3 regions of the Paenibacillus sp. sg306046 genome follow, and region 3 is predicted to be linked to each of the others. Evidence: riboswitches for the same ligand, from Rfam matches in the RefSeq annotation. Region 3 holds a riboswitch; each other region holds the start of a gene.
What was found. Region 3 has a riboswitch for cyclic di-GMP ahead of AC6ROY_RS24785 (transglutaminase-like domain-containing protein). Riboswitches for the same ligand answer to the same signal wherever they lie in the genome.

Region 1 (4,165 bases), on a different contig from region 3:
AGCCGGGCAATTTGGCCGGCCGAGTCGGTCGATTGTTCCGCAAGCTTTCGGATTTCAGCAGCTACGACGGCAAAGCCTCGGCCATGCTCGCCCGCTCTGGCCGCTTCAATCGACGCATTGAGGGCCAAAAGGTTCGTTTGGGAGGCAATCGTCGTAATCAGCGAAGTAATGCTGCCGATTTCCTCTGAACGCTCGCCTAACCGTTTTATGTTTTCTGCCGCCGCATGTACAGTCTCGTGAATAAAATCCATCTGGCTAGCCAAGCCGATAACCGACTGGTTTCCGGACTTGGCTTCCGCTGAAGCATTTGCGGACATATCGGATGTTTGATTCGAGGTCCCCACAATACCGTATACACGTTCCCCAATTTCCCCGACTAGCGACAGATTGCGCTCATATCCCGACATTTGACTTTGCAGGCCGTGGTTCGTCTGCTGGATACTTGCCGTGGTTTGCTGGACTGTAGACGACAGCTGATCCACGTTGCCCAGCAGGCTGGTCGTTGAATGGGCGACAACCTGTCCCTTCTCCAGGATGGTGCGGATCAAGCCTTGCAGGTTCTCCAGCATTTTATTAAAGCTTTGGGAAAGCTCTCCGATTTCGTCGTTCGTTTCGACGGCAAGTCTGGAGGTCAAATCTCCTTCGCTGGAGGCCAGTCCCTTCAGCTTCTCGTTCATAACGGAAAGCGGTTGTAGCGTTTTACGCATGACCGTGTAAATGATCCCGGCGGAAACGAGGAGGGAAACGATCGTCACCATAATGGAGAAGCGCAGCAAAGCATTCGCCTCGGCGTAGGCTTCGCTTTTGGGAACGAGAATGGCAATTCCCCAATCCATCGAGTTCGATTTGCCATAAACGATCATGTTGTCCACGCCATTCACCACGGCTTCTGCAATACCGGTGCTTCCGTTGATGCTGTCTTGTACAATTTTAGTCAGCGTCTCGTTTTGGAAGTCGGCTATTTTCTTCTGCAGGGTGTCTTCCTTGTTCTCGCTAGCCACAATGGTTCCGTCCTTCGTAAACACGATCGCATGACCTGTCTGGCCCAATTTCACTTTGGAAATCAGATTGATTAAGTCTTGTATCGGCTGACCTCCGTTGCTGACCCCTACGATCGTGCCTTGATCATTTTTGACAGGAGTTGCAGTTAAAACAATCGGAGTGCCCTCTACGCCGGGAGACTTGGAGCCGACCGGGTCTACTGTCACGGTTTCACCCTGGATCGCTTTTTGGAAATGAGGATAATCCTTCACGTCAACGGTTGCTCCCGGCAAATAAAGCTTTCCGTTCCGGTCAATAAATGCAAATTCATCCGGATTATTCGTAATCTCCGTCATACGCGAGCTGTAGGCGAGTATTTTAGGAATGTTATTGCTCCGCAAGTCATCGGATTGGCTCAACGCCTTGTATTTGTTCTGCGCTCCCTGAATCCAAATATCAATATAGTTTTGGACGGAGCTTAGCTGCTGGGCCGCCTGGTCCTGGAAGTTGCGCTCCAGCACATTTTTTGCTTTATGATAGCCTAGATAGGATACGCTGCTTAAGGCCAGTGCCATTAGAAGTGTCGTGATTACACTGCTTTTTACGGATAGCTTCAATAGGATCACTCATTTTCGTTAAGTTATAGTTGTTCGGCCAGCGGGTTATTCGTCGACGGCAGGGTGTTCACCCCGGAGGAAATAAAAAAGCCAGTCCGAATTGACTGGATGTGTATGCGCAGAGCCCTTCCACATTCGGTAATCCGGCCGCCTTAGCTTGTCCAGCCTTAGACCCGAAGCTTTGCGTCCCCGCCTTTCGACGGGTTTGCCTTTTCGCTAACTATTCTGTTTGTGTGTGGATGTAACTTGCTTAATTATATAACGACAAATCTCGACAGTAAACGATTTTACCCGGTATGCCTCCATAAATTTCTGTTTTTGTGATGTACATCACATAATAAGGGGGGCCACCCGATTCTGCTTGAAATCCGCCCCGCGTTTGCCGATAATACCCCTTGAAATGCTATACGATTACAACGCAGATTGGCGGACGCTTGCTCGCGTCTATGAGTCTGCTGCTGTATAAGGCTGGGGAATTAACGATGATGAAATTCGTAGCATATCTGCTCGTCATGCTTATTGGCTTGTGCGGCGCGCCTATGTCGGCCGGGGCAACCGACGGACCGCCGTCTCAGGACCTGCGGCAGTGGAGCCCTTACGAGGGAAGCACGGTGACCTTGAACGGGCCCTGGGAGCTGTATTGGGGGCATTTGCTTGCGCCGGACGATTTTGCCGCCGGTTCCGCTGCGCCCGGACACGCCTTGAGCGTATCCGTTCCCGCGCAATGGTCGGCTTATACAGCGGCCGGACAACCCCTGTCCAATGAAGGCTACGCGACTTACCGGCTGAGCTTCCAGCTGTCCGTTGAGACGGCCGGCCAGCCGCTCGGCCTGTATGTCAATAATATCGCGAGCGCCTACCGGCTATGGGTTAACGGCGTGCCTGCAGAAGCCAACGGGGTTGTCGGGGAGACGGCTGCGCTTACGGTGCCGAGAAGCTATCCGAGGGTGTACTTTTTCGTGCCGCGCCCGGGGGACAACGAGCTGGTGATTCAGGTTGCCAACTTTAATCAGCGCACAGGGGGAATCTGGGAAAGTCTCGAATTGGGGGATGCGGAGAGCATTTCCTCGTTGCACAGAAACCGGGTTATGGTGTGGACGTTTCTGACCGGCTGCCTGCTGCTGATGACGCTCTTCTCGATGTTTCTCTACCTGTTTCGCAAGCAGGAGGGCGCCGCTCTATGGTTTGGCCTGATCTGTCTGGCGATCTGCATCCGGTCGTCGCTGCTGGGAGAATCGTTCATTTACGTTCTGCTGCCGGGACTGTCCTGGGAATGGGGGGTGAAGCTGGAATACTTGTCGGAAATCGTCACAATCGGCAGTCTGGCGGCATTTGTCAACAAGCAATACCCGCATGAAGCGGCAGGCCGTCTGCTTCCCTTTTTTGCCGTCGGCCTCGGCGGGTTCGGTGCATTTGTGCTGGTCATGCCGGCTCTTGTATATACAAAGCTGATGCTTCCTTACATTATCGTGCTGCTGCTGCCCGTATTTATTTATGTGATGTACGTCTACATCCGCGCTGCGCTTGGCAGAAGAACGGGGTCGCGCTTCAACATGCTTGGCTTTGTCGTCTTTTTTGCCGCTGTTATCCACGAAATTTTGTATTATACCGGATTCGTATCGCTGGGCGGTCTCGTTCCGTTCGGGCTGCTGTTCTTTCTGCTGACGCAGCTGCTGAATTTATCCCTGCTCTTCACAAGAGCGGTTACCCGTTCGGAGCTGCTGTCCACGGAGCTGAATCAGGTCATCGCTTCGCAGGAGGAGACAATCCGGCAGCGCACCTCCTCCTTGCAGGAGCTCAATCTGCAGCTGGAGCGCGGAAATCAGGAGCTGAGCCGGATCGAGGCGATTCGCAGCGCCTTGCTGGCTGAGGTGTACCATGATTTGACTACCCCGATTACAGCGATTAAGGGCTTCTCCAAGGCGATCAAGACGGCTGTTATTCCCGCGCAGGAGGCGCCGGCGTACGCCGGCCGCATTTATGAGCGCAGCCTGCTGCTGGAGAAGCTGATCGACAACGTCATTGAGCTGAGCCAGTTGAAAACAGGCGAAATTCAGCTTGAGCTGGCGGAGACGCCGCTCCTGCCCTTTCTGCGTCAGCTGAGCTACCGCTACGCCGCCGAGACGGCCGCGCAGGGGATAACGCTGCTGTGGGAGGAGCCGCAGTACTCGCTTCCCGCGGGTCAGGAGCTGCTAGCGAGGCTTGACCGGTTCCGGTTCGAGCGCGTGTTCGCCAACCTGATTTCCAATGCAGTCAAATACACCCCCGGAGAGGGTGTCATTCGAATCTGGACGGAACTCAGGCCCGGCGATGAGTCTCCTGTCAGCCATGTGGTCATTCATGTGACCGATTCCGGCAGCGGAATCCCGGAAGCAGAGCTTCCCCACATTTTCAAGCGCCGTTACCGGATTGCCGGTCATCGGCAGGGATCGGCGGGCAGCGGCCTCGGGCTGGCGATCTGCAAGGAAATTGTGGCCCGCCATCAAGGTGAAATCGGCGTAACGAGCATCCCCGGCGAAGGCAGCGACTTTTATATGATACTTCCCGCCAAGGTCGGAGCCCTCCGC
Region 2 (4,165 bases), on a different contig from region 3:
CCGGATCTGGAGCGGATAACGCAGGAATCGCTGAAGCGCTGGGTGGAGGTCGCTATTCCTGCGTCCGCATCCCCGGATTCGGCAGCAGCGAAACGCGGCGTGAGGCGTGAGGTTTGTCGCGGCTGGCTGCGTCATCCGGCGGTTCACTACACCTTGGCTGCCGCAGTTACGATGCTGCTGATGGGCTCGGGTGTATTCCAGGTATTCACTCAGCAAGCCAGAGCCTGGGATGCCGCACAGGGAAGCCCTAAGGCTGTTCGTCCGCCGTCCTTGTCGGAGCAAATGATGGATCGGACAGTTGAATGGATTGCGACGCTCCAACCGAAACCTAGACAAGATGAAAGAAGAGGGAAGCACGATGAATAGACCTAAAAACCCGGCGGTTGCCTTGATCCTGTCGATGATTCCCGGATTTGGCCAGCTGTATATGGGCCGCATTTTGAAGGGCTTGTTTTTCGGAGGTATGTTTGCAGGGCCGTCTCTGATTGCGTTGTTTCTGCTTATGATATCCCGGCATGAAGATGTTGCATTGGCCATGCTGCTCATGGCCGCCTTCGTCTGGCTGTTGAATCTGATAGATATGGTGAGGATTGTCAATCGGGCTTATGCTGCGCAAGCGGGATATGGCGGACCCAGCGTCGGAGGCGGGGAATATGGACCGGCCTACGCCCAGGGGAGCGAGTTTTCGTCCAGCTATGGGGATCAGGCGGGGAGAGACCGTTATTTTACGATGCTGCTGTCGCTGCTGCCGGGTTTGGGGCATTTCAATCTGGGGTTGATGCAGCGCGGGCTGGCGTTTCTCGGCTTGTTTTTTGGATTGGCGATGATCACGGTGTTTATTTCGGTCATGTCCGGACAAAGGAATTTTCTGGTGCTGCTTGGAGCACTGCCGATTATTTGGCTGTACGCGATGTTCGATTGCGTGCAGCAGCTGAATAAGCGTGACCGGGGAGAAGCGCTTGTAGACCGTACATTCTTCGAGGATTTTCAGGAGGGACGCGAGGCCGGCAAAAAAAATAAAACCTTGGCTGTTCTGCTTTCGATTTTTCCGGGCGCAGGCCATATGTATATCGGGCTGCAAAAGCGCGGCTTGCAGTTTATGGCCGCCTTTCTGTTCGGGATGTATTTTCTGGACGCGCTGCGGCTGTCGCTGTTCCTGTTTGTCATCCCGATTTTATGGTTCTACAGCTTTTTCGATTCGCTCCAGCACATCTCCAAATTGGGGCGTGAGCCGCTCGTGGATACGCCGCTGCTTGAATGGCTGGCCGAACGGCAGCGCTTGCTTGGCTTCGCATTGCTCGGCTTAGGCGTCTATTACTTGATTGACCAAGTTTTAGTGAACACGCTGGGGTTGTGGGTGCCTGATTATGTGCAGTCCAGAGTGATGCATTTTTACTACAGTTATTTTCAGACCTTTATCGTGTGCTTGCTGTTGATCGGCGGCGGGTTTCGCTTGCTTCGAGGCCGCGGCAAGCCGCCGCGCCCGTAGACAGCCTGCACAGGCGCAGAGCGGCGTGTATGGAGTGAGATCAGGCAGAATGGAGGCGGGAGCTGGACAGGCGGAAGGGGCAGCAGCAGCTGGCTGGCTACAGAGCAGAACTGACGATATGGGTCGGGGTCCATGGCAGGCGCTGCTGTCTGATTGGCTATGCCCTGCCGCGCAGACGGCGGAAAAATTGGGTGAGCAGGCTGGCGCATTCGACCTGCAGCACGTTAGGAATAAGCTCGACCCGATGATTAAAGCGTTCTTCCTGCAATAAATTCATCAACGTACCGGCACAGCCTGCTTTAGGGTCCGTTGTGCCGAACACCACGAGCGGAATCCGCGCTTGGACGATCGCCCCGGCACACATCGGGCATGGCTCCAGCGTGACGTATAACGTACAGCCGAGCAGCCGCCAGGCGTCCAGATGCTCGCTCGCTTGCTTGATGGCAATCAGCTCTGCATGGCCGAGCGGGTCTTTGGCTGTTTCGCGGACATTGTAGCCCCGTCCGATAATTTCCCCATCCTTGACGATGACTGCGCCAATCGGAACTTCATTCAGCCGTTCGGCCTTCCGGGCTTCCTCTATAGCTGCCTGCATAAATGACTGATGGATGTGTAGGTCATCCAATCGGCCCACCTCTTTTACAATAAATTCATGAAATCGAACAAGCATTCGTTACGCACAAGCTGTGGATAACGTTGTGGATAGCCAGTGAATTTCCCGTATCCATTGTAGATAAATCAAGCGGTACAAGCAAGCCTTCAGCTATAGGGAAAACTTATCCACAGACATGCGGCAATTGTGAATGATTTTTTTTCAAATTTTCGCCCAAATTAAAGTTGCCAGTTTGCAGGGAACCTCCTATAATAAGAATTATTAATAGGTATTTATACCCAATTTCTGGGGGATACCATAGTTATAACGTCTGGTTCGTTCGTTTGTTTCTGGCAAACCTGTTGAAAGGCAGGGACGCAAAGCTTAGGGTCTAAGGTCCTCTGGTGATAGAGGCTATGGCAGCCTGGCCGCCGAATGTACGCAACGTACCGGTGAGCAGGCTGAGTCTCGGCATTTGAGAATCGGCTTTTTTGTTGTCTGCAAACAGGGAACAGGGAGAAGGAGAGGGCGGTCAGCCATGTCCAAAGCGGCCAAAAACGGCAAGATTTCCTACGAGTACACGCAAGAAGCCTACAGAGCCACTAGCGGCATCCTGCTGAACAGCCGTACCGTTGTCGAGAAGAAAGAGTTTGTCTCGACAGGAGTTCTCACGTATGCCGAAGGGGATATCCTCGAAATTGAAATGTCGGAGTACAAAGCGTTTGATCTGGGCGATGCGGTGAAAATTACGGTGTATTCGCCAGGCGGAATTTACACGTTTCAATCGACGGTCGTAGCGAAGGACCATGAGGCGCTTATGCTGATCAATCCTCCTGCGAATCAGAAGCGTTTCGCCGAAAAACGCGAAAATCCGCGGATTGATGTGGAGCAGAGCGGTCATCTGCTGGCTGTCCGTCACGAGAATGGCGGCGGGCCGGAGCTTCAAGAGGAGCTGCCATTGGAGATTCGCAATGTAAGTGTCAGCGGAATCGGCTTTTTTTTGCAGGCCGATCTGAAGCTGGACGCCACGATGCGCGCCGAGGTCAAGCTGAACCTGGGGTTCGAAATTGCGTGCTTGCTGGAAATCGTCAGGTCGGAGCCTGGTGAATCCGGCGTCTATTACGGAGCGCGTTACGTCGATATTCCGACAGATAAGGTAAATGCATTGCGGGCCTTCGTACTGAAGAAGCAGGTAGAGCAGCATTTTACTTCCAAGGAATCGGCCAGAGTCAGACGTATTTTCAAGTAATTTGCAATTCGTAGCGGTCGTAGGTCACTTGTGACTGGAGCTTGCAAGCCGCAGGCGCAACGGATACCTTCTTTCCGGGGAAAGGGGGTATTTGTGTTTTCGGATGATACGGGATGACACAGACCGCAATTATAGGATATAATAGAATGTCAGGATTAGATTTTCGCTTTCGTTCATGGATAGGTTCAGATGAAGTGATTAAACTGAGGGCTTGTTGAACAAGCTCTATCTGTTAAGGAGTTGTCTATATATGGGTTTGTCTTGTGGAATCGTCGGGCTGCCGAATGTCGGCAAGTCAACGCTGTTTAATGCGATTACGCAGGCTGGTGCGGAATCAGCCAACTATCCGTTCTGTACGATTGATCCGAATGTCGGTGTCGTTGAGGTGCCGGATGAGCGTCTGGCCAAGCTGGCCGACATTGTGCAGCCGAAAAATATTGTGCCGACAGCCTTTGAATTTGTTGATATCGCCGGTCTCGTAAAAGGCGCGAGCCAAGGCGAAGGACTCGGCAACAAGTTTCTGGCGCATATCCGCGAGGTCGATGCCATTGTGCATGTCGTTCGCTGCTTCCAGGATGAGAACATTACGCATGTATCCGGCGGAGTTGATCCGATCAGCGATATCGAGACGATCAATCTGGAGCTGATTCTCGCCGACGTGGATTCCGTCGATAAGCGGATCGACCGCTCCCGTAAAAACATGAAGGGCGGCGACAAAAAGTACGCCCAGGAAGTCGAGTGCCTGGAGCGGATCAAGGAGGCTCTCTACAATGACAAGCCTGCGCGCAGCGTAGAGCTGAACGATGAGGAGAGGCTGCTGATTCGCGACCTGCAT
Region 3 (4,165 bases):
GAAGCAAGGGCTGACGCTGGAGGAATACATGAACAAGGGCGTTCCGGCTACCAATCCGAAAAACTAGGTCCTTCGGCCCAAGCATGGCAAAAAACCTTGATGCTCGCTCCACCTGGGGGCGATGTCAAGGTTTTTTGACGTTTTGTCAGGCTCAAACATCCTCGTACCGTGCAAATACCGCCGCCTGGCCGCAGCGGACCCCCGTTTCATCCAGCACATTCCATACGGTAGCTTCCGCGATCATAAACCTGCGGCCGCTGCCCGAAATACGTATTCCACTATAAGAACTGACGAAGCCCTTCTCCCGCACGTTCCGCATAAACACCTCACGTACGTCCTGCTCCATCGGCTCGGCCGTCAGCCGGGAGGGCATGCTTGTAAATGCCGCCCAGTCCAGCTCCCAAAGCTGCAGCGCCAGCTTGCTGCCAAAGTTCAGAACCGGGTCGGCTTCCATCCCGTGCGACAGCACGTAAAGCGGAGCATGGAACAATCGCTCGGCCGCCGTCTGCGGGTCCCCCTCCTCCAATAGCATACGGCCAGTCCAGTGCCGGTAGCTGTTTATCACACGAAGCGCGTGTTCATTGGTCGCGCCCACTCCCGTTCGCAGGGATTCCATCACCCGGCCTCCTTAATCCTCAATTCATCCTCAAGTCATCTTCAATTCATCGCAGCAGCCATTTTTTCACCAAGCAAACCGGTTCCTGCAATCCTAACAGCATCCATCCGCAAAAAACTCCACATGCCTTCCGCACAGGGAGCCTGTCCCTTCTTGCCCTTCCTTATAACGAACGCCAAGCCGCCCTAATACGTCTTTTCAACGTGATACGCTGCTGCGTTTTTCGCAAAGGTCCGGCTGACGCTGCCTGCATCGACCGTAAGGTCTACCGTCAGCCATTGTCCGTCCAAATAAACTTCATTCCATGCATGGTACTCCTGCACATTTTCCGATGTGCCCATCTGCAGCTTCGTTGGAATGCCTATACTGCGACTCATCGCTGCGAACAGCGAAGCGTAATCGTAGCAAATGCCTTTCTCAGCCGCAAGCACCTTGTCCAGCTCCGGCAAATAATCGGCTGCTACCGTCGCCGCCAGCTCGAAATCGTATACCATCGTATTAACGATGTAATCATAAATGGCCTGCGCCTTCTCGCGGTCCGTCTCTTTATGCAGCGTCAGCTCGCCGGCTTTGTCACGTACCGCTTGTGCGCCACTCCAATTTATATTTTGAATCGAGTTCAGGTAGACGCTTGTCTCCGCTTGCAGCTGAAGCTCAATCGAATCGCTGAGTACCGGTTTGTACGTATTGCCCGCCACCTGCTCCAGCACCGAAACGCGATACGCGCCATTGCCAATCTGCAGCGGGAAAAAGACTTCCTTTCCATCAGCAGCCAAATTGTACGTGTAGGTGATGCCGTCCTTGGCAACCATCAGCTTGGTTGCGGCGGCAGAAGCCGCCGTATACGTAATGCCGATCGCCCCATGCTCCAGCTTGGCGGCGCTTAGCCAAGAGCTTGAATCAGGCTTGGCCACCGCAAGCGGCGCATACATCGTGAATAAACTGAATATCAGAACAAAAGCTACCCATCGTCGCATCCTGCTGAACCCCCTTCGGTAGCTGGCTGCCTGCTTCCAAGGAAGTGAAGGCCCTGTAGCTTTGCGTCCCTGCCTTTCGACAGGTTTGCCGTTTATCGTGTGCGGCTTAATTTGAGATTAACATACTCTTTGGAAAATACAAGCCCTCAAGTAATGAAACCGGCTACCCTCCGACCAGAACAAATGCAGTCCAAGCTGAGCTAGAGAGAGATTCGTTTGGGAAGCTGACTTACCTTTACACCGCTGCCTCAGCTCGAAAGCTCATGCCCCGTCACCCAGAGATGATGGGTCACCTTTGGCCCGCCCGTAGTCGGCATATAATCCACCCGGTATACCGTCGTTTGCTGCGCTGAGTCAATCGTCGCCTCCGCTCCCTTCATCCCTTGCATATGGTCGGCGTGTAAAATAACCTTTGCTCCCGGTGAATACGGTTGCTGGGCTGCCGCTGCGATTTCCTCGTGAACCACCCACTGATGGTTGGTTACACGTTGTCCGCCGGTAAGCGGCGTGTACGAAACAGCATACACGGTCGTTGTATACGCCCCCGTGATCGTCGCTGTAGCGCCATTCATTCCTTCCATATGTGCGACTTTCATCACCGCCTGGCTTCCGACCTTGTAAGCGGGAGCCGTTGCGTTGTGCATGCCGGCAGGCAGCTCACTTGAACCGGAATGGTCCATTGCCGAATGATTGGTGCTCGCCTGACTGGATGGCGCATGACTTGCACCGCCCGTCTGGGTGACCGCTGCAGAACCTTGCTTCGTTGCCTGAGCTCCGCAGCCGCTTAACGCAAGCACGGCTGCAGCCCCGATCAAAGCAACTTGTTTGTTTATAAGGATTCGCCCCTTCAAAGTAAACCTCTCCTTTTTGATCCGTATGGATTAGCTGGATGTTCATTCCGCTGCTGCCTGTAGACAACACCTTACATACAATACCCCCCAATCGTATACTCTATACCAAAAAACGGTACAATGAAATGCTGACCGGCCGTTTTATAGCTCTGTACACATTTATCGCTTTACAACTCGCCGTGCAGCCCTGTTTGTCATATGACAAAACCATGACAGTCTTCAACATCCCCACGGTATCTCCAGCTTTTCGCGCTGTCTGCCGCCCCTCCTGTACTAAGCTGAACGGTCAAAACGCCAAAAGCTGCGTACTCCCGGTTTTGAGGGTACGCAGCTGCTTAGCGAAGCTTCTTTTTTCTTTTGGATGCTTTGGGTGCTGTAACGTCAGTTTTTTGACAATCAGTTGATAAATTTCAGATATTGCAGCATACGCTTGAGCATGACGGTGCCCTGAGCCCGCGAAGCATTTTCTTTTGGAGCAAATGTGGTGTCCGTCATCCCTTGCACAATCCCCGCCTTCATCGACTTCGCTACGGCATCCTTCGACCAGGAAGAGATGGAGCCGACGTCAGAGAACTTGTCCAGCATACTGGAATCCAACGCAACCTCTTTGTCGGATACGGTTAACGCTCGGACCAGCATTGTGACCATTTGCTCCCGGGTAATCATTGCATTCGGTTGGAACGTGCCGTCCTCGTAGCCTTCGATGAGACCCGCTTGCTGCGAAGCCCCCACCGAGCCTGCGAACCAGTCTTTGGCCGCGATATCCTTGAAGCCCTCAGGCTGCACTTCCGCAAGTCCCAGGGAACGAACCAGCAGAGCGGCAAACTCGGCTCTTGTGATCAAGCTGTCAGGGGCGAACGTTGTCTCCGAGACGCCATTGACGATCAGCTTGCTCGCCAATGTTTCTACGTCTGTTTTGGCCCAATGGCTCGACAAATCACCGAAGGTTTTAGGGTTGTGAATAACTGTGTAAATACTGTTTCCTTTGCGATACAAGACAGCCTTGGAACCGTCAAATACGGTCGGCACCGGGCGATAGGTGTTCGTATTCGGATCGACCCATACCCCTGTCGACGTAGCAGGATCAGCGGTCTGCGGAAGATGCACGGTGTGCGCAATATACGTGCTGAACCGGTTGATTTCCTGGCTTTGTCCGTTGCTCGCGACCACAGATACGGTGAACTCCACAGGGGCAGCCAGCGCATCCGCGCCTAGCTGAGCGGCGAAAGCGTTGGCCGCTTCGGCTGCTGCGCCCTGAAGCTTATTGACGACGATGCTTACCTTCACATCCGGGACAGTCACACCCATCTGCTGAGCAATCGCGGCAACATCAATTTGGTTGACAGGAAGCTCATAATCCCCCGCCTGGGTACGAAGCTGGAGCGTTGCCTGGGCGTTTTTGGAGCCGAGCAAGGCCACGGTTTCAGGCGCAAGCTCCACCTTCACGACAGAAGCGGCAGCCTTGACCTCCAATGAAAATACGGACGTGGCCGAGGTTGCTTTGGCAACCAGCTCCGTAATTTGGGCTGCATCGAAGGTAACGGCTACCTCGTTCCCTGTTACCGTTTCTCTGGCCGACTCTGTCAAAGCGACGACGGGTCGGGACGACGGAGTCGTGGTGCCCGTATTCGGTGTGGCCGGGCTGCCTCCTCCGCCCGTAGTTCCGCCACCGCCACCGCCCCCACCGGTCGATGTGCTTCCAATTTCGACGGTTCTAATAG

Region 1: it holds a riboswitch for cyclic di-GMP, as region 3 does, so the genes downstream of both, AC6ROY_RS09430 (methyl-accepting chemotaxis protein) here and AC6ROY_RS24785 (transglutaminase-like domain-containing protein) in region 3, are expected to answer to the same signal.
Region 2: it holds a riboswitch for cyclic di-GMP, as region 3 does, so the genes downstream of both, AC6ROY_RS15160 (PilZ domain-containing protein) here and AC6ROY_RS24785 (transglutaminase-like domain-containing protein) in region 3, are expected to answer to the same signal.

Annotation. Positions count from the first base shown of each region.
Region 1 covers NZ_JCAMRT010000007.1:115,285-119,449, forward strand. Annotated here, with positions in the region: gene AC6ROY_RS09430 (methyl-accepting chemotaxis protein) at 1-1,598, opposite strand, end outside; cyclic di-GMP riboswitch class I at 1,733-1,818, opposite strand; gene AC6ROY_RS09435 (sensor histidine kinase) at 2,081-4,165, shown strand, end outside.
Region 2 covers NZ_JCAMRT010000013.1:159,345-163,509, reverse strand. Annotated here, with positions in the region: gene AC6ROY_RS15175 (hypothetical protein) at 1-366, shown strand, start outside; gene AC6ROY_RS15170 (hypothetical protein) at 359-1,489, shown strand; gene tadA (tRNA adenosine(34) deaminase TadA) at 1,647-2,114, opposite strand; cyclic di-GMP riboswitch class I at 2,424-2,517, shown strand; gene AC6ROY_RS15160 (PilZ domain-containing protein) at 2,620-3,330, shown strand; gene ychF (redox-regulated ATPase YchF) at 3,581-4,165, shown strand, end outside.
Region 3 covers NZ_JCAMRT010000049.1:3,115-7,279, reverse strand. Annotated here, with positions in the region: gene AC6ROY_RS24795 (M15 family metallopeptidase) at 1-67, shown strand, start outside; gene AC6ROY_RS24790 (MEKHLA domain-containing protein) at 152-616, opposite strand; gene AC6ROY_RS24785 (transglutaminase-like domain-containing protein) at 802-1,593, opposite strand; cyclic di-GMP riboswitch class I at 1,608-1,693, opposite strand; gene AC6ROY_RS24780 (YdhK family protein) at 1,842-2,444, opposite strand; gene AC6ROY_RS24775 (S-layer homology domain-containing protein) at 2,841-4,165, opposite strand, start outside.